DNA from 3 places in the Streptomyces sp. NPDC046887 genome. Region 2 is predicted to be linked to each of the others. Evidence: riboswitches for the same ligand, from Rfam matches in the RefSeq annotation. Region 2 holds a riboswitch; each other region holds the start of a gene.

Region 1 (10,062 bases), on a different contig from region 2:
ATATTGGTCGCCATGCCGACCGCGATCCCGGAGGCGCCGTTGACCAGCAGGTTCGGATACGCGGCGGGGAGCGCGACCGGCTCGCGCTCCTGGCCGTCGTAGTTCGGGTTGAAGTCGACGGTGTCCTCGTCGATCGACTCCGTCATCAGCGAGGTGGCGTCGGCCATCCGGCACTCGGTGTACCGCATCGCGGCCGGCGGGTCGTCGTTGCCCAGCGAGCCGAAGTTGCCGTGGCCGTCGACCAGCGGCAGCCGCATCGAGAACGGCTGCGCCATCCGCACCAGGGCGTCGTAGATCGAGGCGTCGCCGTGCGGGTGGAGCTTGCCCATCACCTCGCCGACGACCCGGGCGCACTTGACGAAGCCTCGGTCGGGGCGGAGACCCATCTCGTTCATCTGGTAGACGATGCGGCGGTGCACCGGCTTCATGCCGTCCCGCGCGTCGGGCAGGGCGCGGGAGTAGATGACCGAGTAGGCGTACTCAAGGAAGGAGCCCTGCATCTCGTCCACGACGTCGATGTCGAGGATGCGCTCCTCGAAGCCGTCGTCGGGCTGCGTGGTCTTCGTGCTGCGGCGGGCCATCGCGGCTACGGCTCCTTCACCAACAAGGCTGATCTGACGAACAAGGCTGATCTGACGCGGACCATTGTGGACCGTGCCACTGACAACGCGGACCGCGACCCGGGCGGAAGTGGGGCACACACCCGGGCACAACCGGTCGCACCACCGCACCGGGACGGCCCGCCACCCCGTACGAGGGAAGCACCGGCCGCCCGGGAACTTCGCCGGGTCCCGGTCCGCTTGCATACAGTGGCAGGACCTTGAGCAACGGCAGGGCACCTCGGGGCGTCGGACACCTCCGCGCACCCCGGCGGCCACCCCGCCGAGCAGGACTCTTCCACATCGCGATCGAAGGGACGTACATGCCCATGGGTCACACGGACGCCGCCCGAGCCGGCTCCGGCGGACTGACGGCGACCGAGCACCGACTGGCCAACGGCCTGCGCGTGGTGCTCTCCGAGGACCATCTGACCCCGGTCGCCGCGGTCTGCCTCTGGTACGACGTCGGCTCCCGGCACGAGGTCAAGGGCCGCACCGGACTGGCCCACCTCTTCGAGCACCTGATGTTCCAGGGCTCGAAGCAGGTCTCCGGCAACGGCCACTTCGAGCTGGTGCAGGGCGCCGGCGGTTCGCTCAACGGCACCACCAGCTTCGAGCGGACCAACTACTTCGAGACCATGCCCGCCCACCAGCTGGAGCTGGCGCTCTGGCTGGAGGCGGACCGGATGGGCTCGCTCCTCGCCGCGCTGGACGAGGAGTCCATGGAGAACCAGCGCGACGTGGTGAAGAACGAGCGCCGCCAGCGGTACGACAACGTCCCCTACGGCACCGCCTTCGAGCGGCTGACCGCCATGTCGTACCCGGAGGGCCACCCGTACCACCACACCCCGATCGGCTCGATGGCCGACCTGGACGCGGCCACGCTGGAGGACGCGCGGGAGTTCTTCCGCACCTACTACGCGCCCAACAACGCGGTGCTGTCGGTGGTCGGCGACATCGACCCCGAGCAGACCCTCGCCTGGGTCGAGCGCTACTTCGGCTCCATCCCCTCGCACGACGGCAAGCAGCCGCCCCGGGACGGCTCCCTGCCCGACACCATCGGCGCCCAGTTGCGCGAGGTGGTGGAGGCCGAGGTCCCGGCCCGCGCCCTGATGGCCGCCTACCGGCTGCCGCAGGACGGCACCCGCGAGTGCGACGCGGCCGACCTCGCCCTCACCGTCCTCGGCGGCGGCGACTCCTCCCGGCTGCACAACCGCCTGGTGCGCCGAGACCGCACCGCCGTCGCGGCCGGCTTCGGGCTGCTGCGCCTGGCCGGCGCGCCCTCGCTCGGCTGGCTGGACGTGAAGACCTCCGGCGGCGTCGAGGTCCCCGACATCGAGACCGCCGTCGACGAGGAACTGGCCCGGTTCGCCGCCGAGGGGCCCACCCCCGACGAGATGGAGCGCGCCCAGGCCCAGCTGGAGCGCGAGTGGCTGGACCGGCTCGGCACCGTCGCCGGGCGCGCCGACGAACTGTGCCGGTACGCGGTGCTGTTCGGCGACCCGCAGCTGGCGCTCACCGCCGTCCAGCGGGTCCTGGACATCACCCCGGAGGAGGTGCGGGCGGTCGCCGAGGCCCGGCTGCGCCCCGACAACCGCGCCGTCCTGGTCTACGAGCCGCTGGCCGCCGAGGCCGACGAGCAGGACGACACGAACGACAGCATCGGTGCCGAGCAGGAAGTGGGGGCGGACAAGTGAGTGAGACCGCCGAGTCCCTGACGTCCATGGAGTTCCACCCGCAGCCCCAGCCGGGCGCCGCGAAGCCGTGGGCCTTCCCCGCCCCCGAGCGCGGCACGCTGGACAACGGCCTGACCGTGCTGCGCTGCCACCGCCCCGGCCAGCAGGTCGTCGCCGTGGAGCTGTCGCTGGCCGCCCCGCTGGACGCCGAGCCGGCTGGACTGGAGGGCGTGGCCACCATCATGGCCCGGGCGCTCTCCGAGGGCACCGACAAGCACTCCGCCGAGGAGTTCGCCGCCGAGCTGGAGAAGTGCGGCGCCACCCTCGACGCGCACGCCGACCACCCCGGCGTCCGGGTCTCCCTGGAGGTCCCGGTCTCCCGGCTCGGCAAGGCCCTCGGGCTGGTCGCCGAGGCCCTGCGCGCCCCCGCCTTCGAGGCGGGCGAGGTCGAGCGCCTGGTGCGCAACCGGCTGGACGAGATCCCGCACGAGAACGCCAACCCGGGCCGCCGGGCCGCCATCCAGTTCTCCAAGGAGCTGTTCCCGGCCGACTCCCGGATGTCCCGCCCCCGCCAGGGCACCGAGGAGTCGGTGGCCGGGATCGACGCCGCCGCGGTGCGCGCCTTCTACGAGGCCCATGTCCGCCCGGCGACCGCCACCGCGGTCGTGGTCGGCGACCTGGACGGGACCGACCTGGACGCCGTCCTCGCCGACACCCTCGGCGACTGGACCGGGAACGCCGGCGCCCCGCGCACCATGCCGCCGGTGACCGCCGACGACACCGGCCGGGTTGTCATCGTGGACCGCCCCGGCGCCGTCCAGACCCAGGTGCTGATCGGCCGGGTCGGCCCGGACCGGCACGACCGGGTCTGGCCGGCCCAGGTGCTCGGCACCTACTGCCTGGGCGGCACCCTGACCTCGCGGCTGGACCGGGTGCTGCGCGAGGAGAAGGGCTACACCTACGGCGTACGGGCGTTCAGCCAGGTGCTGCGCTCCGGCCCGGAGGGCGTGGGCGCGGCGATGCTGGCCATCAGCGGCTCGGTGGACACCCCCAACACCGGCCCGGCGCTGGACGACCTGTGGAAGGTGCTGCGCACCCTGGCCGCCGAGGGCCTGACCGACCCCGAGCGGGATGTGGCGGTGCAGAACCTCGTGGGTGTGGCGCCGTTGAAGTACGAGACGGCCGCCTCCGTCGCCGCCACTCTGGCCGACCAGGTGGAGCAGCACCTCCCCGACGACTACCAGGCCCAGCTGTACGCCGCGCTCGCCGCGACGGGCACGGTGGAGGCCACCGCGGCGGTCGTCAGCGCCTTCCCGGTGGACCGGCTGGTCACCGTGCTGGTCGGTGACGCGGCGCAGATCAAGGAGCCCGTGGAGGCGCTCGGTCTCGGCGCGGTGACGGTCGTCCGCAGCTGACCCTCCCGTCCGGCCCACGGACAGGTCGATCCGACCTCTCGGCAAGCGGACCCCGGTACTCCGAAGTGGGTGCCGGGGTCCGGTCGTTTGTCCGGATTGGTAGGGAGGGGGCGGCTTGGCGGTGTGGCGTGCGCAACAAAAGGCCGAGACCATTTGGATATTGAAAGATCGGACGCTTAGCGTCTGATGCGCTGTCCGCCCGCTGCATCCGCCGCATCCGCGGCATCGGACAGCGATCGCCGAGTCCCCGTCAGGCGCGAGCCTGGGGAGCCGGGGACCCACAGTCCCCTGGGGTGAATCGGGTGCCTTCGCCGTTAGGCGGAGGGGCCCGTAGGAGACCTTCCTGCTCCGAACCCGTCAGCTAACCCGGTAGGCGAGAGGGAAGGAAAGGACCAGCCGCTTCATGGCGTTCACCCGTGCCACCGGGAAGCACCGCGCCCCCAGCCGTACGAACGTTCTGACCCGCAAGGGTGCGCAGGCCGCCGGTATCGCCGCGCTGGCCGGCGGTGGAGTGATCGGCTCGCTCGCCTCCCCGGCGTTCGCCGCCGACACGGAACTGCCGCACTCCATGCCGGATCTGGCCGATACCGGTCTGAACCAGGCCGTCACCACGGACGTCATCGCCGAGCGGGTCGGCGCCCAGGCCCAGGCCCAGCAGCTGGAGGCCACCGAGGACGCCGCCAAGGCGGACGCCCAGGCCAAGGCCGAGGCCGAGTCCATCCGCAAGGCCGAGCTCCGGTTCAAGGCGGCCCGTGACGCCAAGGAGCGCGCCGACCGCGAGGCCAAGGAGCGCGCCGAGCGCGAGGCCGAGCGCAAGCGGCTCAACTCCTTCCAGTCGCCGGTGGCCGGCTCGTATGTGAGCACCTCGTACCAGGCCGGCGGCGGCATGTGGTCCTCCGGCAGCCACACCGGCATCGACTTCCACGCGGCCTCCGGCACCCAGGTCGTCTCCGTGGGCGCGGGCACCGTCGTCGAGGCCGGCTGGGGCGGCGCGTACGGCAACAACGTGGTGATCCGGATGAACGACGGCACCTACACCCAGTACGGCCACCTCTCCCAGCTCAGCGTCTCGGTCGGCCAGAGCGTCACCCCGGGCCAGCAGATAGGCCTGGCCGGTTCCACCGGCAACAGCTCCGGCCCGCACCTGCACTTCGAGGCCCGCACCGGCGCGGACTACGGCTCGGACATCGACCCCGTGGCGTACCTCCGCTCGCACGGCGTCAGCCTCTGAGCCGCACGCCCCCGTACACCTTCCGAAGGCCCCGGTTCGATGGAACCGGGGCCTTCGTGTGCCACCAGGAACTGCCTGCGGAATTCGGCCGGTTCACCGGCCGGGGTGTCGCCGGGGTGTCGGAATTCCCGGCGGGCTGCCATAGAGTCGGGGGAAACGGGAACGGCCCCGGCATGAATTGCGGCCGCGAGGCGGGTGTGTTTCACGCGGCCCGCCGTGGATTACCTGGGAGGTTCGTGATGCGTGTTCCGGCGCACTCGGTGTGCACGGCGATCCGCGACGACATCATCACCGGAGTGTTCGAGCGCGGCGGCCGGCTCACCGAGGAGCAGCTCGCCCGCCGCTACGGCGTCTCCCGGGTCCCGGTGCGCGAGGCGCTGCGCACCCTGGAGTCGGAGGGGTTCGTCACCACCCGCCGGCACGCCGGCGCCTGTGTCGCCGAACCCACCGAGCAGGAGGCCGCCGACCTGCTGGAGGTGCGGCTGCTGGTGGAGCCACTGGGTGCCGCGCGGGCCGCCCGGCGGCGTACCGAGGCCCATCTGAAGGTGCTGCGCGGGCTGGTCCGGCTCGGGCAGGAGCGCGCCCGAGCCGGCCGGGGCGAGGATCTGCGGCCGCTGGCCGGCTGGTTCCACGGGACGCTGGCCCAGGCCTCCGGCAGCCCGGCGCTCACCGCGCTGCTCACCCAGCTGCGGCAGAAGATCGCCTGGATGTACGCGGTCGAGCAGCCGGCCCGGCCGGGGGAGGTCTGGGCCGAGTACGGCGCCATCGTGGACGCGGTGGCGCGCGGCGACGCCGAGCGGGCGCGGGCGCTGACCGCCCAGCACGTGGAGCGGCTGGCCGGCGCGCACCGGCTGCGGATCCCCGCGCCCCGGCGGCCCGCCGGGCGGGTGAGGACTTCGCAACATCCCGTCAACACCGTCGGCGTCCGCACTTAACGCGGGCGGCGTACAAACGGAGTCGGGACGTATACGAAGCCGGGTCGGCCGTATGCAGAAGCGAGTCGGCGTGTGCGCACCGGTGCCACCGGGAATCCCGGTGATTTCCCCTGCCTTCCCGCTCCTTGCGTGAACGCGCGGTAATTCTGCGGCGGAATGCACGAGGAAATTCCCGGTGTGGGAAAGGCGAAGAGCCGCACCCCTCGTGGTCGGGGAGGGTGCGGCTCGTTCGGTTCCGGAGCGGGCCCCGCTGGGGGACCCGGGATCGGAAGGGCGGGTCAGACGGTCTCGGGGGCCTCGTCCAGCCCCTCGGAGACCAGCTTCGCCAGCCGATCCAGGGCGGCGTCCGCGCCCTCCGCGTCCGAGGCGAGCACGACCTCCTCGCCGCCCTGCGCGCCCAGACCGAGCACACCGAGCATCGAGGCGGCGTTGACCGGGGCGCCGTCGCCCTTGGCGATGGTGACCGGGACGCCCGCCGAGGTGGCGGCCCGGACGAAGATCGCGGCGGGGCGGGCGTGCAGGCCCTCGGCCCAGCCGATGTTGACGCGGCGCTCAGCCATGGTGTTGCCCTTCGGGTCGTGCGGTGTCCAGGGTGTCTAGAGGTTGTCTAGACCAGTTGTCGTTCGTCAGTCTCTCATGCCCGCCGAGGTGCCCGCGCCGTGGCGGGGGTGCCGTCCCGGGGCTCTGTCCGCCAGGCCCCCGGGCCGTACCCTGGGGCCCATGCGGAAGCCGTCGGACCAGCAGGACCAAGGCCAGCGGGATGGGGAGCGGCCGGAGCACGCCTACCCCGACCACTGGGAGGCCGACGTGGTGCTGCGGGACGGCGGCACCGCCCGGATCAGGCCGATCGCCGCCGAGGACGCGGACCGGCTGGTCAGCTTCTACGAGCAGGTCTCGGACGAGTCGAAGTACTACCGGTTCTTCGCACCATACCCCCGGCTTTCGGCCAAGGACGTGCACCGTTTCACCCACCACGACTACGTCGACCGGGTGGGCCTGGCCATGACCGTCGGGGGCGAGTTCATCGCCACCGTCCGCTACGACCGGATCGACGCCGACGGCATGCCCGCGACCGCCCCCGCCGACGAGGCGGAGGTCGCCTTCCTGGTGCAGGACGCCCACCAGGGGCGCGGGGTCGCCTCCGCGCTGCTGGAGCACATCGGCGCCGTCGCCCGGGAGCGCGGCATCCGGCGGTTCGCGGCCGAGGTGCTGCCGGCCAACACCAAGATGATCAAGGTGTTCACCGACGCCGGGTACACCCAGAAGCGCAGCTTCGCCGACGGGGCCGTCCGGCTCCACCTCGACCTGGAGCCCACCGACCGCTCTCTCGCCGTGCAGCGCGCCCGGGAGCAGCGCGCCGAGGCCCGCTCCGTGCAGCGGCTGCTCGCCCCCGGCTCGGTCGCCGTCATCGGCGCCGGCCGGCGCCCCGGCGGAGTGGGCCGCACCGTGCTGCGCAACCTCCTGGACGGCGGCTACACCGGCCGGCTGTACGCGGTGAACTCCGCGCTCGCCGGCCCCTCCGCCCTCGACGGCGTGCCCGCCTTCCCCACCGTCGGCGACATCGGCCACCCGGTGGACCTCGCCGTGGTCGCCGTCCCCGCCGAACGGGTCCCCGAGGCCGTCGCCGACTGCGGCGAGCACGGCGTCCAGGGGCTGGTGGTGCTCTCCGCCGGATACGCCGAGCAGGGCGCCGAGGGCAGGGAGCGGCAGCGCGCGCTGGTCCGCCAGGCCCGCTCGTACGGGATGCGGATCATCGGCCCAAACGCCTTCGGGGTGATCAACACCGCCGACGCCGTCCGGCTCAACGCCTCGCTGGCCCCGCACCCGCCCGCCCCCGGCCGGATCGGGCTCTTCACCCAGTCCGGGGCCATCGGCATCGCCCTGCTCGCCGGACTGCACCGGCGCGGCGCCGGGTTGTCGGCCTTCGTCTCCGCCGGCAACCGCGCCGACGTCTCCGGCAACGACATCCTTCAGTACTGGTACGAGGACCCGGACACCGATGTGGTCCTGCTCTATCTGGAGTCGATCGGCAACCCCCGCAAGTTCACCCGGCTCGCCCGCCGCACCGCCGCCGTGAAACCGGTCGTCGTGGTCAAGGGCGGCCGCCACTCCGGCAGCGCCCCGCCCGGCCACGCCGTCCCCGCCACCCGTATCCCGCACACCACCGTCGCCGCGCTGCTCCGCCAGGCCGGGGTGATCCGGGTCGACACGGTCACCGAACTGGTGGACGCCGGACTGCTGCTGGCCGGGCAGCCGCTGCCGGCCGGGCCCCGGGTGGCCATCCTGGGCAACTCCGAGTCGCTGGGCCTGCTCGCCTACGACGCCTGCCTCACCGAGGGCTTGCGCCCGCTGCGCCCCCGCGATCTGACCACCTCCGCCACCCCGGAGGACTTCCGCGCCGGGCTCACCGAGGCGCTGCACGACGAGTCCTGCGACGCGGTGGTGGTCACCGCCATCCCCTGGGTCGCCGAGGGGTCGGACGGGCATCGGGGCGGCTACGGGGGCGGGGTGAGCGAGTCGGCGGACGGCGGCGAGGTACTGGCCGAGGCGCTGCGCCAGGCGGCCGCCACCGCCCCGGCCAAGCCGGTGGTCGTGGTCCATGTCGAGATGGGCGCCCTCGCCGACGCCCTGGCCTCCGCCACCAGCACCGCCCCGCCCCCGCCCGGGACACCCGAGGCCGCCCCCGCAGCCGTCCGTACGACCGAAACCGCTCCACCAGCAGCCCCCGCCCCGGAAGCCCCCGGCCACCGCATCCCCGCCTACCCCGCCGCCGAGCGGGCCGTCCGGGCGCTGGCCGAGGCCGTACGGTACGCGGGCTGGCGCCGGCAGGCCGCCGACCCCGGGCGCGTCCCCGAGTACGAGGGCATCGACGAGGGCGGGGCCGCCGCCCAGATCGAGCGCGCCCTGACCCCCGAGGTGGACGAGCGCGGCATCACGCTCACCCCGGAGGGCGCCGGCGAACTGCTCGGGCGCTACGGGGTCCCCGTACAGCCGGTGCTGCCCGCGCCCACCCCCGACGAGGCGGTGGACGCCGCCCGGCGGCTCGGCTACCCGGTCGCCCTGAAGACCACCGCCCCGCACCTTCGCCACCGCCCCGACCTCGGCGGGGTGCGCCTCGACCTGGCCGGCGAGGAGCAGTTGCGCACCGCCTACCGGGAGCTGACCGAGGCCCTGGGCAAACCGGCCGAGCTCCAGCCGGTCGTCCAGGCCATGGTGCCCCGGGGCGTGGACACCGTGGTCCGCGCCGCCATCGACCCGGCGGTCGGCGCCGTCCTCTCCTTCGGCCTGGCCGGCGCCCCCTCCGAACTGCTCGGCGACATGGCGCACCGGCTGGTGCCCGCCACCGACCGGGACGTGGCCGAGCAGATCCGCTCGCTGCGCACCGCCCCGCTGCTCTTCGGCTGGCGGGGCTCCGCCCCGGTGGACACCGCCGCCCTGGAGGAGCTGCTGCTGAGGGTGTCCCGGCTGGTCCACGACCACCCCGAGATCGTCTCGGTGGCCCTGGAACCGGTGATCGTGGCGCCCCGGGGCCTGTCGGTGCTCGGCGCCACCGTCCGGCTCGCCCCGGCCCCGGCGCTCGGCGACCTCGGTCCCCGCCGGCTGCCCAGCTACTGACCAGGCCCGCAGGGGCGCCGGTACACGGCCGTCCCGGAGCGCCACCGGCCCCCCGTAGGATGGTCCCCATGGCGAAGACCGGTACGACGACCCAGGGGCTGCGCGCGGCGATCGAGCGCAGCGGCTACTACCCGGCCCTTGTGGCCGAGGCCGTGGAGGCGGCCATCGGCGGCGAGCCGATCGCCTCGTACCTGGTCCACCAGGAGACCACCTTCGACGCCAACGAGGTCCGCCGGCATGTCACCGTCCTCGTCCTGACCTCCACCCGCTTCATCGTCAGCCACACCGACGAGCAGAACGCGGACACCAGCTCCCCGACCCCGTACGCCACCACCTCCACCGAGTCCGTCAAGCTCGGCCGGATCTCCTCGGTGGTGCTCAGCCGGGTGGTGGCCAACCCGGAGTCCTACGCCCCCGGCACCCTGCCCCGCGAGGTGGTGCTCACCATCGGCTGGGGCGCCGTCTCCCGGATCGACCTGGAGCCCGCGGCCTGCGGCGACCCCAACTGCGACGCCGACCACGGCTACACCGGCAACTCCACCGCCGACGACCTGAGCCTGCGGGTCAGCGAGGCGGGCGACGGACCGGAGA
Region 2 (10,062 bases):
TCCTCACCGAGCACGATGTGTTCTCCGGGGAGCCGCCCTCCGGGAGCCTGCCCGCCGGACCCGGCGACGAGCCCGTGCTGCTCCGGGCCGGGGATGTCGTCGTCCCCGTCCTCGGCGCCGGCCGGGCGGCCCGGGTGGTGGACGAGGCCACCGCGGGCGCCGCGCTCGGCCGCAACCTGCAACTGCTGCGCCCCGATCCGGCCGCCCTGGACCCCTGGTTCCTGGCCGGCTTCCTGCGCGGCACCGCCAACCAGCGGCAGGCCAGCAGCTACACCACCACCTCCACCCGGCTCGACGTACGCCGGTTGCAGCTGCCGCGGCTGCCGCTCGCCGAACAGCGGCGGCTCGGCGAGCGGTTCCGGGCGCTGGCCGAGTTCGAGGCCGCGCTGCGGCTGGCCGGGCGGCTCGGCGAACGGCTGGTGCGGGGCATGTACGACGGGCTCACGGACGGCGCCATCGAGGCCTGAGGCCTCCCACGGGGGGCCACCGAGGCGCGATCGTGATCGGTTCGGCAACGGTTCGGTGCAACCCCGGCCGCCCTGTCGGTGTCGATGTATACGCTCACCTCCGCAGAGCAACCACATCCGGATCGCATCCGCGCCCGCACCTCGTCCGCCCAGGAGCAGCAATGTACGGCCCCGGCAACGCACCGCCACCGCCCCGGCGTCCCTCCGACGGCGCGCTCGTCGGCCTGCGCGTGCTGTTCTCGGTACTGACGTTCCTCAGCTGCGGACTGCTCGGCTGGGCCGCCATGCTGCGGCTCGCCCTCGTCACCCGGCGCCCCCGGGACTGGTTCCTGTTCGGGCTGACGCTGCTGCTCACCGTCGGGCTGTTCATCTACGCCGGGACGGCCCCGACGAACGTGAAGAACGAGATCACCGACGGGGCGGCGGTGGTGATCCTGGTATGGCTGATCCTGCTGATCGCCGGGGTACTCGGCATCTATCTGAGCCTGGAGGTCCAGCACTTCAACCGGCTGGGCACCGCCCCCTACGGCTCCGCCGGCACCGGCGGCGGCTACGGCTACCCGGGCCCGGCGCCCGCTACCACCCCCGCCCCCCACCACACCCCGCCGCCGCACCAGGCTCCTGTCCACCAGCCCCCCGCGCACCAGCCCCCCGCGCACCAGCCCCCCACACACCAGCAGATACCGGCCGCCACCCCGCCGCCGGAGCCCCGGCAGCACCCCGCGGCCCCCCAGCCGCCCTCGCACCGCATCCACCAGGTCCGCGCCGAACTCGACGAGCTCAGCGACCTCCTGCGGCAGGACCGGCAGGACGGCCGCGACAGCCGCCGGGAAGAGGAGAAGTGAACGGACGCCTCATCGCCGGGCGCTACGAACTGTCCACCCTGATAGGCCAGGGCGGCATGGGCCAGGTGTGGACCGCCTACGACAGCCGGCTGGACCGCCGGGTGGCCGTCAAGCTGCTGCGCCCCGACGCCATGGCCCCGGCCACCGCCGCCGACGAGATGCGCCGCCGCTTCGTCCGCGAGTGCCGGGTCACCGCCCAGGTCAGCCACCCCGGCCTGGTCACCGTGCACGACGCCGGCAGCGAGGACAGCGACCTCTACCTGGTCATGCAGTACGTGGAGGGTGCCGACCTGGCCGACCACCTCTCCGAGCACGACCCCTACCCCTGGCGCTGGGCCGTGGGGGTCGCCGCCCAGCTCTGCGCGGTGCTCGCCGCCGTACACGCCGTGCCGATCGTCCACCGCGACCTCAAGCCGCGGAACGTCATGGTCAAGCCGGACGGCACGGTCACCGTGCTCGACCTCGGCATCGCCTCCGCGATCGACACCGACACCACCCGCCTCACCCACACCGGCTCGCCCATCGGCAGCCCCGCCTATATGGCGCCCGAGCAGGCCATGGGCGGCGCGGTCGGCCCGTACACCGACCTGTACGCGCTCGGCGCGCTGCTCCACGAACTCCTCAGTGGGAACGTCCCCTTCACCGGCTCCACCGCGCTCGGGGTGCTCCACCGCCACCTCTACGAGCCGCCGCTGCCGCTGCGCCAGCTCCGCCCCGAGGTCCCCGAACCCCTCGAAGCGCTGGTGCTCCGGCTGCTCGCCAAGGACCCGCAGGACCGGCCCGACGGCGCCCAGGCGGTGTACGAGGCGCTCGCCCCGCTGCTGCCCCCGCGCGGCGGGACGGCCGGGCCGATGGACCCCACCCGGCCCTTCGCCCGCCCCTACGCGCCCTGGCCCGACCGGGCCTCGGCCACCGCCGCGGTCATCCCGCCGCCCCCGCCGATCGCGCCCCCCACCGCCCCGCCCACCGCGCGCCTGGACGTGGCCGGCGCGGTGGAGGAGGTCAAGCGGCTGCTCGCCGAAGGCAGCATCGCCCGGGCCGTGGACCTGCTCGGCTCCATCCTCCCGGCGGCCGCCGCCGAGCACGGCGAGCACTCCCCGGTGGTCAGCATCCTGCGCAAGCAGTACGCCTCCACGCTGATGGACGACGGCCAGTACCGCCGCGCCCTGCCCGAGCTGCGCCGGCTCGCCGACGATCGCGCCCACCAGGCCGGCCCGGGCGACCCGGCCACCCTCCAATTCCGCTACGACGCGGCCTTCTGCCTGGAGCAGCTCGGCGAGACCGCCGCCGCGCTCACCGAGTACCGGGCCCTGCTGCCGTACCACGAGAGCACCACCCTGGCGCCGGGCGCCGACCTCTCCCGGGCCTTCGACATCCGCCACCGCATCGGCAACCTGCTGCTCGCCATGGGCGACCACAGCGCCGCCCACCAGCAGTTGCAGAACCTCCTCTACGACACCGAGCGCGCCTACGGCCCGTACCACCCCCTCGCCACCGAGCTCCGCCGCGCCCTGGACCGCCAACGCCAGATGCGCGGCTTCTGAGCCCCGGGCAGGGTGTTCGAGATCAGCCGGTGACGGTCGACCCGGTACCTTGATCGACCCCTCTGGACTCCGGGGCCGTATCTGTCAGCCGGCTGTCGCTGACCGGCTCCTCCTGGTGCACCGGAGCCCGGGCCCCGGTGCGGCGGGCGGCAGCACCCAAGGGTGCCGGTCGCTCGTTGCACGGGGCAGCGGTAGGCGTGGTGCCACCGATACCGGTGGTGTCGAAACGGTGGTACGCGCCACATCCGCTGCATACCATCGATCACCGCAAGGTCGTTGTCCACCGCCGCACGACCCACGCCGGGAGGCTCCTTTGCACCGCCGCCGTCGCACCGCTCTCGCCGCCACCGCCGCAGCCCTGGCCGCCGCCCCGTTGCTGACCGCCTGCGGGAGCGAGGCCCGTCCCGGCGCGGCGGCCGTCGTCGGCGGCGACCGTATCGAGGTCTCCGCGCTCCAGGCGCAGGTCCGCCAGGTGCGCGACGCCCAGCAGTCCTCGCCCGAGTCGGCGCAGCTCATCCGGGCCACCGGCGACCTCAGCCGGGAGAAGCTGAACGGGATGATCTTCGACCGGGTGGTGGACCGGGTCGCCGCCGGGCAGGGCGTGACCGCCAGCCGCAAGGAGATCCAGGACACCCGGAAGTCCGCCGCCGCGCAGAGCGGCGGCGAGGAGCAGCTGGCCGCGATGCTGCTCGAGCAGCAGGGGGTGGCGCCCGAGGAGATCGACACCGTGGTCCGGCGGAACGTCCTGATGGGCAAGATCGCCGAGAAGGCGGGCGCCGGCAACGACCCGGCCGGCCAGCAGAAGCTGACCGGGCTGTTCACCGCCGCGTCCAAGGACATGGGCATCGACGTGAACCCGCGCTACGGGACCTGGGACGACGCCAAGATCCAGCTCGGCGAGTACCGGGCGCCCTGGCTCCGGCAGGTCACCGCCCGGCAGCCCGCCCAGCCCGAGCAGGCCTGACCTCCGGCGGTACGTTCCACCGGCGGTACGTTTCAGGGGTGAACGAGATCTCCCCCTCCGGTCGTATCGTCCTGCTCACCGCCAGCCACCGGGTGGCGCCGGGACTGCTGTCCTGGCCCGCCTGGCAGGCGCTGCGCACGGCGGACCGGGTGCTGTGCGCCGACCCGGACCACCCCCAACTGCCGTATCTGGCCGAGGCGGGCGTCACCGTGGAGTCCGCCGCCCCCTCCGCCGAGGAGCTGGTCGGGGCGTGTGCGGGCGGGGCGGTGGTGGTCGTGCTGGCCACCGGGGAGGGCGATCGGGCGCTGACCGACGGGCTGGCCCGGCTGGCCGGCTCCGGCCGTACCGCCATGCCGGAGCTGGAGCTGCTGCCCGGCTCCTACGACCTGCCCGGCGCCCGGCTGCTCGACCTGGTCGAGGTGATGGACCGGATCCGCCGCGCCTGCCCCTGGTCCTCCCGCCAGACCCACGAAGGCCTCGCCAAGTACGCCGTGGAGGAGGCGTACGAGCTGGTCGAGGCCATCGAGGACGGCGACCGGGACGAGTTGCGGGAGGAGCTGGGGGACGTACTGCTCCAGGTGGTCTTCCACGCCCGGATCGCCGAGGAGGACCCCGAGGAGCCGTTCTCGGTGGACGAGGTGGCCGGCACCATCGTGGAGAAGCTGATCCACCGCCACCCCCATGTCTTCGGCGACGCCCGCGCCGAGACCCCGGAGGAGGTCAAGGAGCACTGGCTGCGCACCAAGGCCGCCGAGAAGCAGCGCGCCTCGGTCACCGACGGGGTCCCGGTCGGGCAGCCCGGCCTCGCCCTCGCCGCCAAGCTCGCGAGCCGGGTCCGTACCGCCGGTCTGGACGTCCCGCTCCCGACGGGCCCCGGCCTCGGCTACGACCTGCTCGCCCTCGCCGTCCGCGCCGACGCCCAGGGCATCGACCCCGAAGCCGCCCTCCGCGCCGCCGGCCGCGCCTACCGCGACGCCATCCGCGCTGCCGAGGGGCTGCCCGCGGGCAGGGGTCAGGACCACGAGGACGGTGATCCTTCCGGCCCCGGGACATCCGCCCCCCGGGCCCCCGGCTCGGACGCCGAGGCCGCCACGCACCAGGAGGACGGCGACCGATGAGCACCGCCCCCGGTTCCGCCCCCGGACACACCCCCGCCGACTGCCCCGTCTCCGGGGCCCCCGCGCCGGAGCTGTTCACCTGGGAGTTCGCCACCGATCCGTATCCGGCGTACGCCTGGCTGCGGGAGCATGAGCCGGTGCACCGGACGCGGCTGCCCAGCGGGGTGGAGGCCTGGTTGGTCACCCGGTACGGGGACGCCCGGCAGGCGTTGGCGGACCAGCGGCTGAGCAAGAACCCGGCGCACCATGACGAGCCGGCGCACGCCAAGGGCAAGACCGGCATTCCGGGCGAGCGCAAGGCCGAGCTGATGACCCATCTGCTCAATATCGACCCGCCGGACCACACCCGGTTGCGGCGGCTGGTCTCCAAGGCGTTCACCCCGCGCCGGGTGGCCGAGTTCGCGCCCCGGGTGCAGGAGTTGACCGATCGGCTCATCGACGGCTTCGCGGCGCGCGGCAGCGCCGACCTGATCCATGAGTTCGCCTTCCCGCTGCCCATCTACGCCATCTGCGACCTGCTCGGCGTCCCGCGCGAGGACCAGGACGACTTCCGCGACTGGGCGGGGATGATGATCCGCCACGGGGGCGGGCCGCGCGGCGGCGTCGCCCGATCGGTGAAGAAGATGCGCGGCTATCTGGCCGAGCTGATCCATCGCAAGCGCGCCGAGCCGGGTCAGGAGCCGACGGATCTGATCTCGGGGCTGATTCGGGCCTCGGACCATGGTGAGCATCTGACCGAGAACGAGGCCGCCGCCATGGCCTTCATCCTGCTCTTCGCCGGGTTCGAGACCACCGTCAATCTGATCGGCAACGGGGTGTACGCGCTGCTGCGCAACCCGGGCCAGCGGGCCCGGTTGCAGGAGTCGCTGGCCGCGGGGGAGCGGGGGCTGCTGGAGACCGGGGTGGAGGAACTGCTGCGCTATGACGGCCCGGTGGAGCTGGCCACCTGGCGGTTCGCCACCGAGCCGCTCACCCTGGGCGGGCAGCGGATCGCCACCGGGGACCCGGTGCTGGTCGTCCTCGCCGCCGCCGACCGGGACCCGGAGCGGTTCGCCGAGCCGGACACCCTGGACCTGGCCCGCCGGGACAACCAGCACCTCGGCTACGGCCATGGCATCCACTACTGCCTGGGCGCCCCGCTCGCCCGGCTGGAGGGCCAGACCGCGCTGGCCACCCTGCTCACCCGCCTCCCCGACCTCCGCCTCGACGCCGACCCGGCCGAACTCCGCTGGCGCGGCGGCCTGATCATGCGGGGGCTGAGACAACTCCCGGTCGCCTTCACGCCCGCGTCGGCGGGCCCGGGGAGTCGGTAGGTCCCCGCTCGTCCGGTCATATCCGACATGACGCAAGCTGACACCGCGTCAAAATTGTGATCTTGGCGTGATCTCCGCTGCATCGACTTGTGACTGACGTTCGAATGCCGCTACTTTCTCGGACACCTCAGCTGTCACGCGAAAGGCTCACCGCATGCGCTCCGGGAACGGCCGGCACCGACGACCCCGTCAAGCCCCCGCCATCGTCGTCGCGGCAGGGGTGACCGGATCGGCCATCGCCCTTCCGCTGCTGGGCGCGGGCACCGCCACCGCGGCCGACGCCGCCACCTGGGACCGGGTCGCCGAGTGCGAGTCCGGCGGCATGTGGAGCGCCGACCTCGGCAACGGCTTCTACGGCGGGCTCCAGATGTCCCAGGAGACCTGGGAGTCCCACGGCGGTCTCACCCACGCCGCCCGGCCGGATCTGGCCAGCCGCTCCCAGCAGATCGCGGTGGCCGAGAAGGTGTACGCGGCCGGTGGCGCGGCGGCCTGGCAGACCTGCGCGCCCATCGCCGGGCTCGGCGAGGACGACGCCTCCCGGAACCCGGCCCCTTCCCCGTCCCCGTCCGCCGGTGACCCGGACGGCAAGCCGGCGAAGTCCGCCGAGACCCCGCACGGCGACCGGGACGCCGCCCCGCCCACCACCGGCACCGCCTCCCGTGACGCCGACCGGCCCGAGATCGAGCCGGAGGCGCCGGAGAAGACCGACGCCGCCGACGCCCGGGCCTCCGCCTCCACCACCGCGGACACCGAGGCGCCCGCCTCCGGCACCGGGAAGCACCGCGGCAAGCCCGCGCCCGAGGAGGAGCCGGCCACCGAGCCCTCCGCCGACCCGTCCGCGAGCACCGACGCCGACCCGGCCGACGAGGCCGGACGCGACCAGCAGCCGGCCGCCACCGGCCCGGGGCTGCCCGGCGACGAGGAGACCGCCGCCGACGGCACCGAGGGCGAGCGGGAGGGCGAGACCCGCACCTCGCGCGGCGAGGGGACCGAGCGCGGCTCGGTGGGCACCGACCCCGGCGCGTACACCGTCCAGCCCGGCGACAACCTCACCGCCATCGCCCAGGAGCGGGAGCTGGACGGCGGCTGGACCGCCCTCTACGAGGCCAACAAGGACACCGTCGGCACCGACCCCGACCTCATCCTCCCCGGTCAGGACCTCCAGCTGACGGACGATCAGAAGTAGTCAGACAGCGGCGGAAACGGGCCTGCGGCCAGGTGATCCCAAGGGGATTACGTGGCCGTTTGTCCATTTCTGGGCGGGTGGGGCGCGAGTGAGACATGAGTCTCTTTGGCCCAACTGGCGCCCCTCGTGCGTCCGGTACGCCCACTGTGCCCGCTACCAGCGCAAACGCCCGTCACAGGCGCCGCGATACGGGCGCATTGACCTTGATGTCCGTTTTTGATCTCGGGCGAGGTCTGTGTCTACGGTCGTCACCGCTCGCTCACCGCGGGCCCCGCCGACCGGAACGCCGAATCCTGCCGCCGGCCGTCGGGCACAGTCGTCGCTTCACGCGCCGAAGGCAGGAGCGGGGGACCCAAGGTAAGTGCCGCGGACGGCCGCCGTGCGAGGACTCGTCAGGAGTCCCGTACGACCGACCGGACCGGCTTGGGGTGAAGTCGCCACCGCGCGACCGGGCCAACTCACTCGCCCGAACCCGACAGCTCACCTCGCAGGCGTCGGTGAGGAGATGACCCATGCTGTTTTCCGGCAAGGCCAAGCACCGTCGCCCGTCCAAGGCCGTCCGTTTCGCCGCGTTCGCCGGTATCACCGGTGCCGCCGTGGCCGCCCCGCTGCTGGGCGCCACCTCCGCCTCCGCCGCCACCACCGCCGAGTGGGACAAGGTCGCCCAGTGCGAGTCCGGCGGCGACTGGTCCATCAACACCGGCAACGGCTACTACGGCGGTGTGCAGTTCTCGGCGTCCACCTGGGCCGCGTACGGCGGCACCAGCTACGCCCCCACCGCCGACCAGGCCTCGAAGTCCCAGCAGATCGCGGTCGCCGAGAAGGTGCTCGCCAGCCAGGGCAAGGGTGCCTGGCCGAGCTGCGGCGTGGACCTGTCCGGCGCGTCCGCGCAGAGCGGCGGCGGCGAGGAGTCCGCCCCGCAGCAGCAGGCCCAGCCCCAGGCCCAGCCGCAGCAGCAGGAGCGCAAGGCCGAGCAGCCCACCACCCGCAGCCAGCAGCGCACCGCGCCGCAGGCCGCCCCGAAGGCCGACACCGGCTCGGGCTCCGCCTCGGGCTCCGGCGAGAAGGTCACCACCCCGACCGGCAAGAAGGTCGAGAAGGGCGACGGCGAGTACAAGGTGAAGACGGGCGACACCCTCTCCACCATCGCCGGTGCGAAGAAGGTCCAGGGCGGCTGGAGCAAGCTGTTCGACCTCAACAAGGACATCGTCGACGACGCCGACCTGATCTACCCGGGCCAGCAGCTCCACCTGAGCTGAGCCCCGCGGCCCCCTCGGGGCCGCCACTGGCGCGCCGCCGGTGCTTTTCGCGGACACCGGCGGCGTACGGCGACCCCGGCCCGGATCCGTCCGGGCCGGGGTCCGCCATATCCGGCCCCGGGGGGCCGGACACGGCTACCGGCTGGTAGGTCTGCGGCCGTTTGCCCGGTGATCCCATCGGATGACCCCTTTTTCGTCCCAGCGGGCGGGCGTCGGCGGGCGGCGGACCCCCGGGCGGTTAGGCTCTTGCCGCAAGGCCCTACCGGCCCTGCACTCCACGCGTCACCCCTTGCGTCACATCCCAGAAGGAGATGCTCGTGCCGTCCATCGACGTCGTCGTAGCCCGGGAAATCCTCGACTCGCGAGGCAACCCCACGGTCGAGGTCGAGGTCGGCCTCGACAACGGCAGCACCGGCCGTGCCGCCGTCCCGTCCGGTGCCTCCACCGGCGCGTTCGAGGCCCTTGAGCTCCGCGACGGGGACACCAACCGCTACCTCGGCAAGGGTGTCGAGAAGGCCGTCCTCGCCGTCATCGAGCAGATCGGCCCGGAGCTCGTCGGCTACGACGCCACCGAGCAGCGGCTGATCGACCAGGCGATGTTCGACCTGGACGCCACCCCGGACAAGTCCTCGCTCGGCGCCAACGCCATCCTCGGCGTCTCCCTCGCCGTGGCGCACGCCGCCTCCGAGGCCGCCGACCTCCCGCTCTTCCGCTACCTGGGCGGCCCCAACGCGCACCTGCTGCCGGTGCCGATGATGAACATCCTCAACGGCGGCTCGCACGCGGACTCCAACGTGGACATCCAGGAGTTCATGATCGCCCCGATCGGCGCGGAGTCCTTCTCCGAGGCCCTGCGCTGGGGCGCCGAGGTCTACCACACCCTGAAGAAGGTGCTGAAGGAGAAGGGCCTGGCCACCGGCCTGGGCGACGAGGGCGGCTTCGCGCCGGACCTCGGCTCCAACCGGGAGGCCCTGGACCTCATCCTGGAGGCCGTGAAGAAGGCCGGCTACGAGCCCGGCAAGGACATCGCGCTCGCCCTGGACGTCGCCGCCTCCGAGTTCTACAAGGACGGCTCCTACGCGTTCGAGGGCAAGTCCCGCTCGGCCGCCGAGATGACCGACTACTACGCGGAGCTGGTCGAGGCCTACCCGCTGGTCTCCATCGAGGACCCGCTGTTCGAGGACGACTGGGCCGGCTGGAAGACCATCACCGAGAAGCTCGGCACCAAGGTGCAGCTGGTCGGCGACGACCTGTTCGTCACCAACCCCGAGCGTCTGGGCCGCGGCATCGAGGAGGGCATCGCCAACGCCCTGCTGGTCAAGGTCAACCAGATCGGCTCGCTGACCGAGACCCTGGACGCCGTCGA
Region 3 (10,062 bases), on a different contig from region 2:
GCTGGGCGCCTTCGCCACCGCGCCCGAGCGGCCGATCGGCTCGCTGGAACTGCTCACCCCGGCCGAGGCCGCCGCCCGGCCGAGACGTACCGCAGCCCATGCCGCCCCCGCCCCGGACGACGGGGCCGGGGGTCGCGCGGATATGGCCGACCCGCGCCGGGAGATCCTGTGCGGACTCTTCGCCGAGGTGCTGGGCCGTGAGGAGTTCGCCCCGGACGGCAACTTCTTCAAGAGCGGCGGGCACTCGCTGCTCGCCGGGCGGCTGGTCAACCGCATTCGGGGCGCCCTCGGACTGGACGCGGCCATCCGCGACCTGTTCCTCGCCCCCACCCCCGCCGCCCTGCACCACCGGCTCACCACCCGGGAGCCGGCCGCCGGCACACCCGGGCGGCCGCCGTTGACCCCCGTACCGCCGGCGGAGCGCCCCGAACGGCTGCCGCTGTCGGCGGCCCAGCGCGCCCTGTGGCTCCAGGACCGGATCGACGGCCCCTCCGCCACCTACCACGCGCCGATCGTGCTCCGGCTGGACGGCATACCCGACCGGGACGCGCTGGCCGCCGCGCTCGCCGACACCACGGCCCGCCACCCGGTGCTGCGCACCTGCTACGCGTCGGTGGACGGCGAGCCGTACCAGCGGATCGCCCCCGCCTTCACGCCCATCCTGGAGACCGTCCACACCACCCCCGCCCGGCTGGACGCCGAACTGACCGCCCATACCCGCCGCCCGCTGCCCCTGGCCGGTGAACCACCCCTGCGCACTGCCCTGTTCACCACCGGCGACGGCACCGCCACCCTGCTGCTGCTGATCCACCACATCGCGGTGGACGGCTGGTCGCTGACCCCGCTGCTCCGGGACCTGGGCGTCGCCTACACCGCCCGGCTCGCCGGCCGCGCGCCCGACGTCGCACCCCTCCCGGTCTCCTACGCCGACTACGCCCTCTGGCAGCGGAAACTGCTCGCCGACCCGACCGCCCTGCTCGACCACTGGCGGACCGCCCTCGACGGACTTCCCGCGCGGACCGCGCTGCCCCACGACCGGCCCCGCCCGGCCGAACCCAGCGGTCGGGGAGCCACCGTCACCGCCACCACCGGCGCCACCACCCGGCGAGCGCTCACCGCGCTGGCCCGCGAACACCGCGCCACCCTCTTCATAGTGGCCCACGCCGCACTCGCCGCGGCCCTCTCCGCCACCGGTGCCGGAACCGACCTCGCCCTCGGCACCCCGGTCGCCGGCCGCCCCGACCAGGCCCTGCACGAACTGGTCGGCTGCTTCGTCAACTCCCTCGCCCTGCGCACCGACCTCTCCGGCGACCCGACCGCCGCCGAGCTGGTGGAACGGGTGCGGGACGCCGACCTTGCCGCCTTCGACCACCAGGACCTGCCCTTCGCCACCCTGGTGGAGCAGCTGGGCGGCCCGGACGACACCAGAAGCCTCGGCGAGCACCCCTTCTTCCAGACCATGCTGACCGTGGGCGGCGCATCGGACCCGGGCCCCGTCCGCCTCGGGCCGCTCTCCGCCACCGCCTCCTCCACCGATCTGGCCGCCGCCAAGTTCGACCTCTCCTTCCACTGCGCCCCCACCGCCGACGGCCTGGCAGTCCATCTCACCTACGCCGAGGACTTGTTCGATGCCGGGACCGCCCACCTCCTGCTCTCCGTCTACCTGCGGACCCTGGAGGCCTTCGCCACCCGGCCGGACAGCCGGCTGGGCGCGCTGGACCTGGTGACGGCGGAGGAGGCGGCTGAGCTCCGGCGCAGACACGACGCCCTTCGGGCAGCCGCGCCCCCCGCCGAACGGCCCACTGCGCCATCCGCCAAGGCCCCCTCACCCCGCGAGGAGATCCTCTGCGCCCTCTTCGCCCAGGTGCTGGACCGGGACCGGATCGGCCCGCATGACAACTTCTTCCGCTGCGGCGGCCATTCGCTGCTCGCCAGCCGGCTGGTCAACCGCGTCCGCGCGGTGCTCGGCGCCGAGACCGGGGTACGCGATCTGTTCCTCGCCCCGACCCCCGCCGCCCTGCACCGCCGGCTCACCGAGGCCGAGACGGCCGCCGGAAGCGGCGCCGGGTCCCGGCTCCCGCTCCGCCCCGTGCCCGGCCGCCCCGCTCGCGCGCCGCTCTCCTACGCCCAGCGCCGGCTCTGGTTCACCGACCAACTGGCCGGATCCTCGGCCGCGTACAACATCGCCCTGGTCCGCCGGCTCGACCGGCCGCTCGACCCCGCGCTGCTGGCCGCCGCCCTCACCGATGTGGCCGACCGCCACGAGGTGCTGCGCACCGGGTACGGGGTCGCCGACGGGGAGCCCTACCAGGAGGTACGGCCGGGCGCCCGGCCCCCGTTGGAGCTGGGCTTCCCCACCGACACCGCCGCCGCGGTGGACGAGGCGGCCGCCCATGTCTTCGACCTCACCCGTGAACTGCCCTTCCGGGCCTGGCTCTTCCTCCCGGTGGACGGCTGCGGTCAGCAGACCCTGGTGGTGCTGGTGCACCACATCGCGGCCGACGGCCACTCCACCGGCCGGCTGCTCGACGACCTCGGGCACGCCTATACCGCCCGCGCGGCCGGTCAGGCGCCGGGGTGGGAGCCGCTGCCGGTCCAGTACGCCGACTACACCCTCTGGCAGCGCGCCCGACTCGACACCGTCCCTGATCAACCGGGCTACTGGGAGACGGCGTTGGCCGGACTTCCGCCGCTGACCGACCTGCCCACCGACCACCCCCGCCCGCCGGAGCCCTCCGGGCGTGGAGCGCTGCTGCCCTTCGCGGTGCCCGCCGAGGTGCACCGGGGACTGGCCCGGATCGCCCGGGAGGCGGGCGCCACCCTCTTCATGGTCGTCCAGGCCGCCCTGGCGGCTGTCCTCACCCGTCAGGGCGCGGGCACCGACCTCGCTCTCGGCACGGCGGTCGCCGGGCGGGAGGACGAGGCGCTGGACCGGCTGGTCGGCTTCTTCGTCAACACCCTGGTACTGCGCACCGACACCTCGCGCGACCCGTGCTTCACCGAGCTGGTGGCCAGGGTCCGGGAGGCCGACCTGGCCGCCTACGCCCATCAGGACACCCCCTTCGACCTGCTGGTGGAGCGGCTGAACCCGCACCGCTCGGCCGCCCACCACCCGCTGGCGCAGATCATGCTCCAGGTGCACCGGGCCGCGCCGGCGGGCCCGGACCGGGACGGCGGCCATCCGCTCGCGGGCGGGACCCTCCCGTACGGCTCCGCCACCGCCAAGGCCGATCTGACCTTCGCCCTCACCGAGCGACTCGCCGAGCAGTTCACCGAGCAGCTCAACGAGCAGCTCAACGAGCGGCTCACCGAGGCGGGGGAGGAGGGCGGTCTCGCCGGTGTCCTGGAGTACGCCACCGATCTGTGGACGGCCGAGGGGGCCCGGCGGCTCACGACCGCGCTCACCGGCGCGCTGGCCGCCTTCGCGGCGGATCCCTCGGCCCGCCTCTCCACCCTGCCGGCCGGCCCCGGCCACCGGGGCGAGCGCCCCCTGATCGACGGCTACCGGGTGGACATCGGCCAGGTCGAGCGGGTCCTCGCCGCCCACCCCCAGGTGACCGCCGCCGAGGTCCGGGCGGAGGGGGAGCGGCTGGTCGCCGAGGTGAGCGGAGACGTGGACGAGGACGAGCTGCGTGCCTGGGCGGCCGACCGGCTGCCCGAGTACGCGGTCCCGGCCACCGTGCGCACCCCCGGCCGGGAGTCTCGGGATGCCGGCGCCCCGGGTCAGCGGCCGGCCCACGACCCCGGCGGGCCGCTTCCCCTGCTGCTGGCACTCTTCGCCGAGGTGCTGGGCGGTCGGCCGGTCGGGCCGGACGACAACTTCTTCCGGTCCGGCGGACACTCCCTGCTGGCGGTACGGCTGCTCAACCGGGTCCGCGCCGAGCTGGGCCGGGACCTCACCCTTCGGGAGGTCTTCCGCCACCCCACCCCGGCCGCCCTGGCCGCCCATCTGGCCGCCACCGGGGCCGCCCCGGCCGCCTCCCGGCCCGCGCTCCGGCGCCGCCGGGTGCCCCAGGGGTGAGCCGAGGGGGCGGGAGCGGACGCGCGGCACCCCTTTGGCGCAGCCCGACGCGGTGGACACCGGGTAACCACGGTACGGAGCACCCGTCGGCCCGGGCGGGCGCTCCGTACCGCCCGGGCCGCGTCCCCCACCGGGACCCGGCACCGCCCCGCCCCCTCCCGAGGAGTGCCGCCGTGAACCCGACCCCGACCGAGCCGCCCATCGCCAACACCGAGCAGGCCGAGGCCTGGAACGGCTACGAGGGCGAGCACTGGGCCCGCCACCAAGGCCGCTGGGACGCGGTCAACGAGGGGTACTGCGCACCGCTGCTCAACGCCGCCGCGATCGGTTCGGGAGACAGGGTGCTGGACGTCGGCTGCGGCTCCGGGCGCACCACCCGGCTCGCCGCCGAACGCGCCGCGACCGGCGGCGCCACCGGCCTGGACCTGTCCGCCCCCATGCTGGAGCGGGCCCGGGCCACCGCCGAGCGGGAGGGGATCCGGAACGCGGAGTTCCTCCGCGGCGACGCCCAGGTGTACCCGTTCGAGCCGGGTTCCTTCGACCGGGCGATCAGCCGCTTCGGGCTGACCTTCTTCGCCGATCCGGCGGCCGGCTTCGGCAACATCGGGCGGGCGCTGCGCCCCGGCGGGCGGCTGGCCTTCGTCTGCCCGGCGGAGCCCGAGGCGAACGAGTGGCTGGCCGCCCTCACCTCGCTGAAGGACATCGTGCCCATGGGCGGCTTCGGGGCCGCGGGCAAGCCGGGGATGTTCTCCCTGGCCGATCCCGCCGCCATCCGGTCGGTGCTCGCCGCCGGCGGCTACGCCAACCCCGGTGTCCACCGGGTGGAGGCGTACGGGGAGTGGGGCGCCGACGCCGAGGAGGTGGCCGCGTTCATGCTGGGGATGGGGCCGGGGCGGCATCTGCTGTCGCAGGTGGGGCCCGAGGCGCGCGAGGAGGCGGGCCGGCGGCTGACCGGGGCGCTGCGCCGGTACGAGAAGGGGGACGGCCCGCTGCGACTGCGCTCCACCGCCTGGCTGGTCACGGCCGAGCGCCCGGAGTGAGACCCCCGTCAGCTCATGCCGGAAGGCCGGCCGCGCGGGGCGGCCGGCCTTCCGGCAGGTTCACGGCGGTGGCTCCCCGTACCGCCTGACACGGGGAGCCGCCTGCCATCGGCCTAGTAGGGGCCGTTGACGTTGTCGATGGAGCCGTAGCGGTCGGCCGCGTAGTTGCAGGCGGCGACGATGTTGGCGACCGGGTCGTAGCTGTCGGTCGAGGTGCCGGCCACGTGGTACGCCTGGAAGGTCGGGTCGATCACCTGGAGCAGGCCCTTGGACGGGGTGCCGTTGACGGCGTTGACGTCCCAGTTGTTGATGGCCAGCGGGTTGCCGGAGGACTCGCGCATGATGTTGCGGTGGATGCCCTCGTAGCTGCCGGGGATGCCGTTCTGCGCCATGACGTCCAGGGCCTCGCGGATCCAGCCGTCCAGGTTGTCGGCGTACGCCGTCTTGGCGGCGGCGGGCTTCGCGGCGGCCGGGGCGGCCTTGGCGACGGCCGGCACGGCCTCCGGCTTCGTCGCGGCGGCGGCCTGGGCGACGCTGAGCTTCAGGCCCGGGCGGATCAGCGAGGGGTCGGCGCCGACGGCGGCGCGGTTGGCCTCGTACAGGCTCTTCCAGCCGCCGGCCACCTCATGGGAGCGGGCGATCGTGGACAGGGTGTCGCCGAGGACCACGGAGTACGTGGCGGGGGCGGCCTTGGCGGCGGCGGGGGCGGCGGTCTTCGCCTGGACGACGGCCGCGGCCGGGGCGGCGGCGGGAGCGGCGTGGGCGGTGGCCGCGCCGATCACCGGCAGGGCGAGCGCGGCGCCACCGGTGCCGACCGCGAGAACGCGGCGGGCCAGGGCGCTGTTGCGGACACGGCGGTGCTTACCCATTGCGGGCATGGTGCTTTCCTCTCCGGCGCCTACGAGGTGAGCTGTCGGGTTCGGGCTGGAGTTGCCCGGCCGCGGAATTCCGCGACTTCACCCCAAGCCGTTCCGCGGCTGTGCGGTCCGGCGCTTACCTGGGTCCCCCGCTCCTGCCGTGCGTGTGGGTGAGTGGGTGCGTGTCCGGACGGCGGCAGGATTCGGCGTTCCACCCGGAATGAGCGTGACCGTAGGCGAGGGAATCGGGGCAGAACAAGCGCCGATCTACCGCCGCACGGCCGGTAGTCGGCGAATTCCGGGAATTGGATCTCCCCGCCTTTTCTGGCGGCCCGTCAAATGCGCTGCCGTATAAGCATTGGATCAATTTCGGAAATGCGCATGTCATTTCCGGGCGGTGATGGACATCACGGGTCCGCCCTCGGTGGGATAAGTCAGTCTATGTTTCCCTAACTTGACCCATAGGGATCTAAAGCCCCAAAGGTGCGCCAGCTGTCAAAAGGGACAGATCGGTGCGCCTGTCCCGGACGGCCCGCGGCTACCAGGCCAGGTCGTCCAGCAGGGCGTCCACCGGCTGCCGGTCACCGTCCGCCGGGGACTGCTCGGTCCACATGACCTTCCCCTGCGCGGTGTAGCGGGTGCCCCAGCGCTGGGCGAACTGCGACACCAGATACAGCCCGCGCCCGCCCTCGTCCGTGTCGGAGGCCCGCCGCAGATGCGGGGAGGTGCTGCTGCCGTCGGACACCTCGCAGGTCAGCCACCGCTCGTACAGCATCCGCACATGGATCGGCGCCGAGCCGTAGCGGATCGCGTTGGTGACCAGCTCGCTCAGCATCAGCTCGGTGGTGAAGCCGATCTCCGCCAGCCCCCACGCCTCCAGCTGCCGCCCGCAGGCCGCCCGCACCTCGCCGACCGCGGCCGGATCCGGCGCCACGTCGAAGTCCGCCACCCGGGAGCGGTCCACCAGCCGGGTACGGGCCACCAGCAGCGCGATGTCGTCCCGCCGCCGCGAGGGCACCAGCGCCTCCACCACCGCCCGGCAGGTCTCCTCCGGAGAACGCTCCGGACGGCCGCCGAGCGCCGAGCGCAGCATCGACAGACCCGTCTCCACATCCTGCTCCCGGTGCTCGACCAGCCCGCCGGTGTACAGCACCAGCCGGCTGCCCTCGGCCAGGTCCAGCTCCACCGTCTCGTACGGCGCACCGCCCAGCCCCAGTGGCGGGGCCACCGGCACCTCCGGGCTGCGCACCGCCCCGTCCGGCCCCACCACCAGCGGTGCGAAGTGCCCGGCGGTCGCCACCGAGGCCCGCCCGGACACCGGGTCGTACACCGCGTACAGACAGGTCGCGCCCGTCACCGCGGCCACCCCCGCGCCGCCCTCCTCCTGGTCGATCCGGGACACCAGCTCGTCCAGATGGCCCAGCAGCTCGTCCGGCGGCAGGTCCAGCGCCGAGAAGTTGTGCACCGCGGTCCGCAGCCGCCCCATGGTGGCCGCCGCGTGCAGCCCGTGTCCCACCACGTCCCCCACCACCAGCGCCACCCGCGCACCGGGCAGCGGGATCACGTCGAACCAGTCACCCCCGACCCCCGCCTGGGCGGGCAGATACCGGTAGGCCGCCTCCACCGCGTCCTGCTCGGGCAGGCTGTGCGGCAGCAGACTGCGCTGGAGGGTGACCGCCATCGCGTGCTCACGGGTGTAGCGGCGCGCGTTGTCGATGGCCACCGCGGCCCGCGCCGCCAGCTCCTCGGCGAAGGCCAGATCCTCCGCCTCGAACGGCGCCGGCTGCTCCGACCGCCAGAAGTTCGCCATCCCCAGCACCACCCCGCGGGCCTGCAAGGGCACCGCGAGCAGCGAATGGACCCCGTACGCCAGCGCCGCGTCCGCGCCCGCCGGGTCCTGTGCCCGCCAGCCGTCGGCCAGCGAGAGGTCCGGCTCCAGCACCGCGTGCCCGCTCGCCAGCGCGGCCGCCATCGGCGTCGTCGGCAGCGCGCACCGCACCAGATCGCCCACCGGTTGCAGTGGGTGGTCGGCGCGCACCCCGCGCACCGCCGCCCGGCGCATCTCGGTCCGCTCACCCGTCGGCTCCTCGCCGCGCAGCACCGGGTCCAGCAGCTCCACCGTGGCGAAGTCGGCGAACCGCCCCACCGCCACCTCCGCCAGCTCCTCGGCGGTACGCACCACATCCAGCGTGGTGCCGATCCGCACCCCCGCCTCGTACAGCAGCTGAAGCCGCTCCCGCGCCCCCTCGGCCACTCCGGACAGGGCGCGCAGCTCGGTGGTGTCCCGCAGGGTGGCGACGGTGCCGCCGGCCCTGCCGTGCGGCGCCGTCCGCCGGGTGTTCACCGCCAGCAGCCGGTCACCGGCGAGCAGCACCTCGTCGGTGACGATCCGGCCCGAGGAGAGCAGTTCGGCGGTGCCCTCGTCGAGCCCGAGCGAGGAGACCTCGCGGCCCTCCGGTCGGGCCGGCAGGTCCAGCAGCCGGCGGGCCTCGTCGTTGGCCAGCGTCAGCCGGCCGTCCCCGCCGATGATCAGCACCCCCTCGCGTACCGCGTGCAGCACCGCGTCATGGTGCTCGTACATCCGGGTCATCTCGGACGGCCCGAGCCCCCGGGTCTGCCGGCCCAGCCGCCGGCTCACCAGCAGCGAGCTGCCCACCGCCAGGGCCAGCGCCGCCGCCGCGGACCCCAGCAGCACCGGAAGGTGGCGGTCCACCGCGTCCCCCACGCTGGCGATGGTCACCCCCGCCGTGACCAGCCCGACCACCCGCCCGTCCGGGCCGGTGACCGGCACCACCGCCCGGGCCGCGTCGTTCGGGGAGCCGGTGAAGATCTCGGTGTACGCCGGCCGCCCGGCCGCCTCCTCCAGCCCCTCGGCGCGCTGCCCCACCAGCGAGCGGTCCTCGTCCGCGTACCGCACCCCGTCCGGGGCGTGCACGGTGACGAAGTCCACCCCGGTGTGCCGGGTGGCCCGCTCCACCGAGGACTGCAGCGCGGCGCCCGGGTCCGGCGAGGCGAGCGCCGCCGCCGTCCCGGGAGCGTCCGCGAACGCCTCGGCCGCGGCCAGCGAGCGGTTGCGGGCGTCGTCCTCGCCGTCGGCGCGGGTCTGCCACACCACCGCCGCCACCGCCGCCGCGATCAGCAGGACGGCGGCCACCACCTGGAGCAGGAGCACCTGACCGGCCACGGTGCGCACCCCGAGGAGGGCGTGCCCGGACCGTCCGCTCCGTCCACTCATGTCATATTTTTACCATTCCGTACCCATGTGTACTCATCGAGATACGCACCGATGACGCCCCGGCCGGCGCACCGGGCCGATCATCCCCGCACCGGCTGAACGCCGCACCCGCCCCGCCCGTACCTGAGAGCGGACGCGTCCCCCCGGTCGCCGTCGGCGACCGGAGTCCGAACCAGCGGCAGGAGCGGTGGAGTTGAGTCACAGGCGGATACCCAAGCGGAAAGCGGTACTGGCGGGTGCGGGAGCGGTGGGAATCGCCGCGGCGGCGATCCTGCTGCCCCAGGCGAACGCCTCCCAGTCCGGCCAGGACGACGACCGGCCGACCGTCCGGACCATGACCGCGGCCTCGGCCGCACAGACGGCCAAGCAGCTCGCCGGCTCCCTCGGCGACTCCTACGGTGGCGCCTACTACGACGCCGGCACCCGCCGGCTGGTGGTCAACGTGGCCGGTAAGGACCCCGCCCTCGCCGAACGCGTCAAGGCGGCCGGGGCCGTCGCGAAGACCGTACGGAACGGGGCGGCCGCGCTGGCCGGCGCCACCCGCACCCTGTCGGCCAAGGCGGGGGTCCCCGGCACCGCCTGGGCCGTCGACCCGCGCACCAACCAGGTGCTGGTCACCGCCGACCGCACGGTCACCGGCGCCCGCTGGGACCGGCTGGAGTCCACCGTCCGGGGGCTCGGCGAGGGCGTGGCCGAGATCCGCAGGTCGAAGGGCGAGTTCCGGCCCTTCGCCGATGGCGGGGACGCCATCTTCGGCGGCGGCGCCCGCTGCTCGCTCGGCTTCAACGTGACCACCTCGGACGGCGCCCGCGGCTTCCTCACCGCCGGGCACTGCACGGTGGCCGCCCAGCAGTGGTCCGACGGGAACGGCGCCGTCCTCGGCTCGGCCCAGGAGTCCGTCTTCCCGGG

The links. A riboswitch is a leader RNA that binds a small molecule or an ion and turns the genes downstream of it on or off. The one in region 2 is predicted to bind cyclic di-AMP.
Positions count from the first base shown of each region.
Region 1: another riboswitch for cyclic di-AMP. It lies ahead of ABZ945_RS09065 (M23 family metallopeptidase); the one in region 2 lies ahead of ABZ945_RS13655 (transglycosylase family protein).
Region 3: another riboswitch for cyclic di-AMP. It lies ahead of ABZ945_RS17165 (LysM peptidoglycan-binding domain-containing protein); the one in region 2 lies ahead of ABZ945_RS13655 (transglycosylase family protein).

Region 1 covers NZ_JBEYXH010000006.1:130,687-140,748, forward strand. The annotation lists gene ABZ945_RS09050 (DNA topoisomerase IV subunit A) at 1-581, opposite strand, end outside; gene ABZ945_RS09055 (pitrilysin family protein) at 929-2,296, shown strand; gene ABZ945_RS09060 (pitrilysin family protein) at 2,323-3,690, shown strand; cyclic di-AMP (ydaO/yuaA leader) riboswitch at 3,918-4,081, shown strand; gene ABZ945_RS09065 (M23 family metallopeptidase) at 4,094-4,921, shown strand; gene ABZ945_RS09070 (GntR family transcriptional regulator) at 5,161-5,856, shown strand; gene ABZ945_RS09075 (HPr family phosphocarrier protein) at 6,135-6,416, opposite strand; gene ABZ945_RS09080 (GNAT family N-acetyltransferase) at 6,577-9,471, shown strand; gene ABZ945_RS09085 (DUF5998 family protein) at 9,540-10,062, shown strand, end outside.
Region 2 covers NZ_JBEYXH010000011.1:81,210-91,271, forward strand. The annotation lists gene ABZ945_RS13620 (N-6 DNA methylase) at 1-467, shown strand, start outside; gene ABZ945_RS13625 (hypothetical protein) at 629-1,312, shown strand; gene ABZ945_RS13630 (serine/threonine-protein kinase) at 1,309-2,856, shown strand; gene ABZ945_RS13635 (SurA N-terminal domain-containing protein) at 3,170-3,820, shown strand; gene ABZ945_RS13640 (nucleoside triphosphate pyrophosphohydrolase) at 3,859-4,938, shown strand; gene ABZ945_RS13645 (cytochrome P450) at 4,935-6,251, shown strand; gene ABZ945_RS13650 (transglycosylase family protein) at 6,472-7,437, shown strand; cyclic di-AMP (ydaO/yuaA leader) riboswitch at 7,757-7,946, shown strand; gene ABZ945_RS13655 (transglycosylase family protein) at 7,950-8,696, shown strand; gene eno (phosphopyruvate hydratase) at 9,014-10,062, shown strand, end outside.
Region 3 covers NZ_JBEYXH010000016.1:55,909-65,970, forward strand. The annotation lists gene ABZ945_RS17155 (condensation domain-containing protein) at 1-4,021, shown strand, start outside; gene ABZ945_RS17160 (class I SAM-dependent methyltransferase) at 4,195-5,061, shown strand; gene ABZ945_RS17165 (LysM peptidoglycan-binding domain-containing protein) at 5,175-5,939, opposite strand; cyclic di-AMP (ydaO/yuaA leader) riboswitch at 5,942-6,137, opposite strand; gene ABZ945_RS17170 (SpoIIE family protein phosphatase) at 6,457-9,153, opposite strand; gene ABZ945_RS17175 (S1 family peptidase) at 9,347-10,062, shown strand, end outside.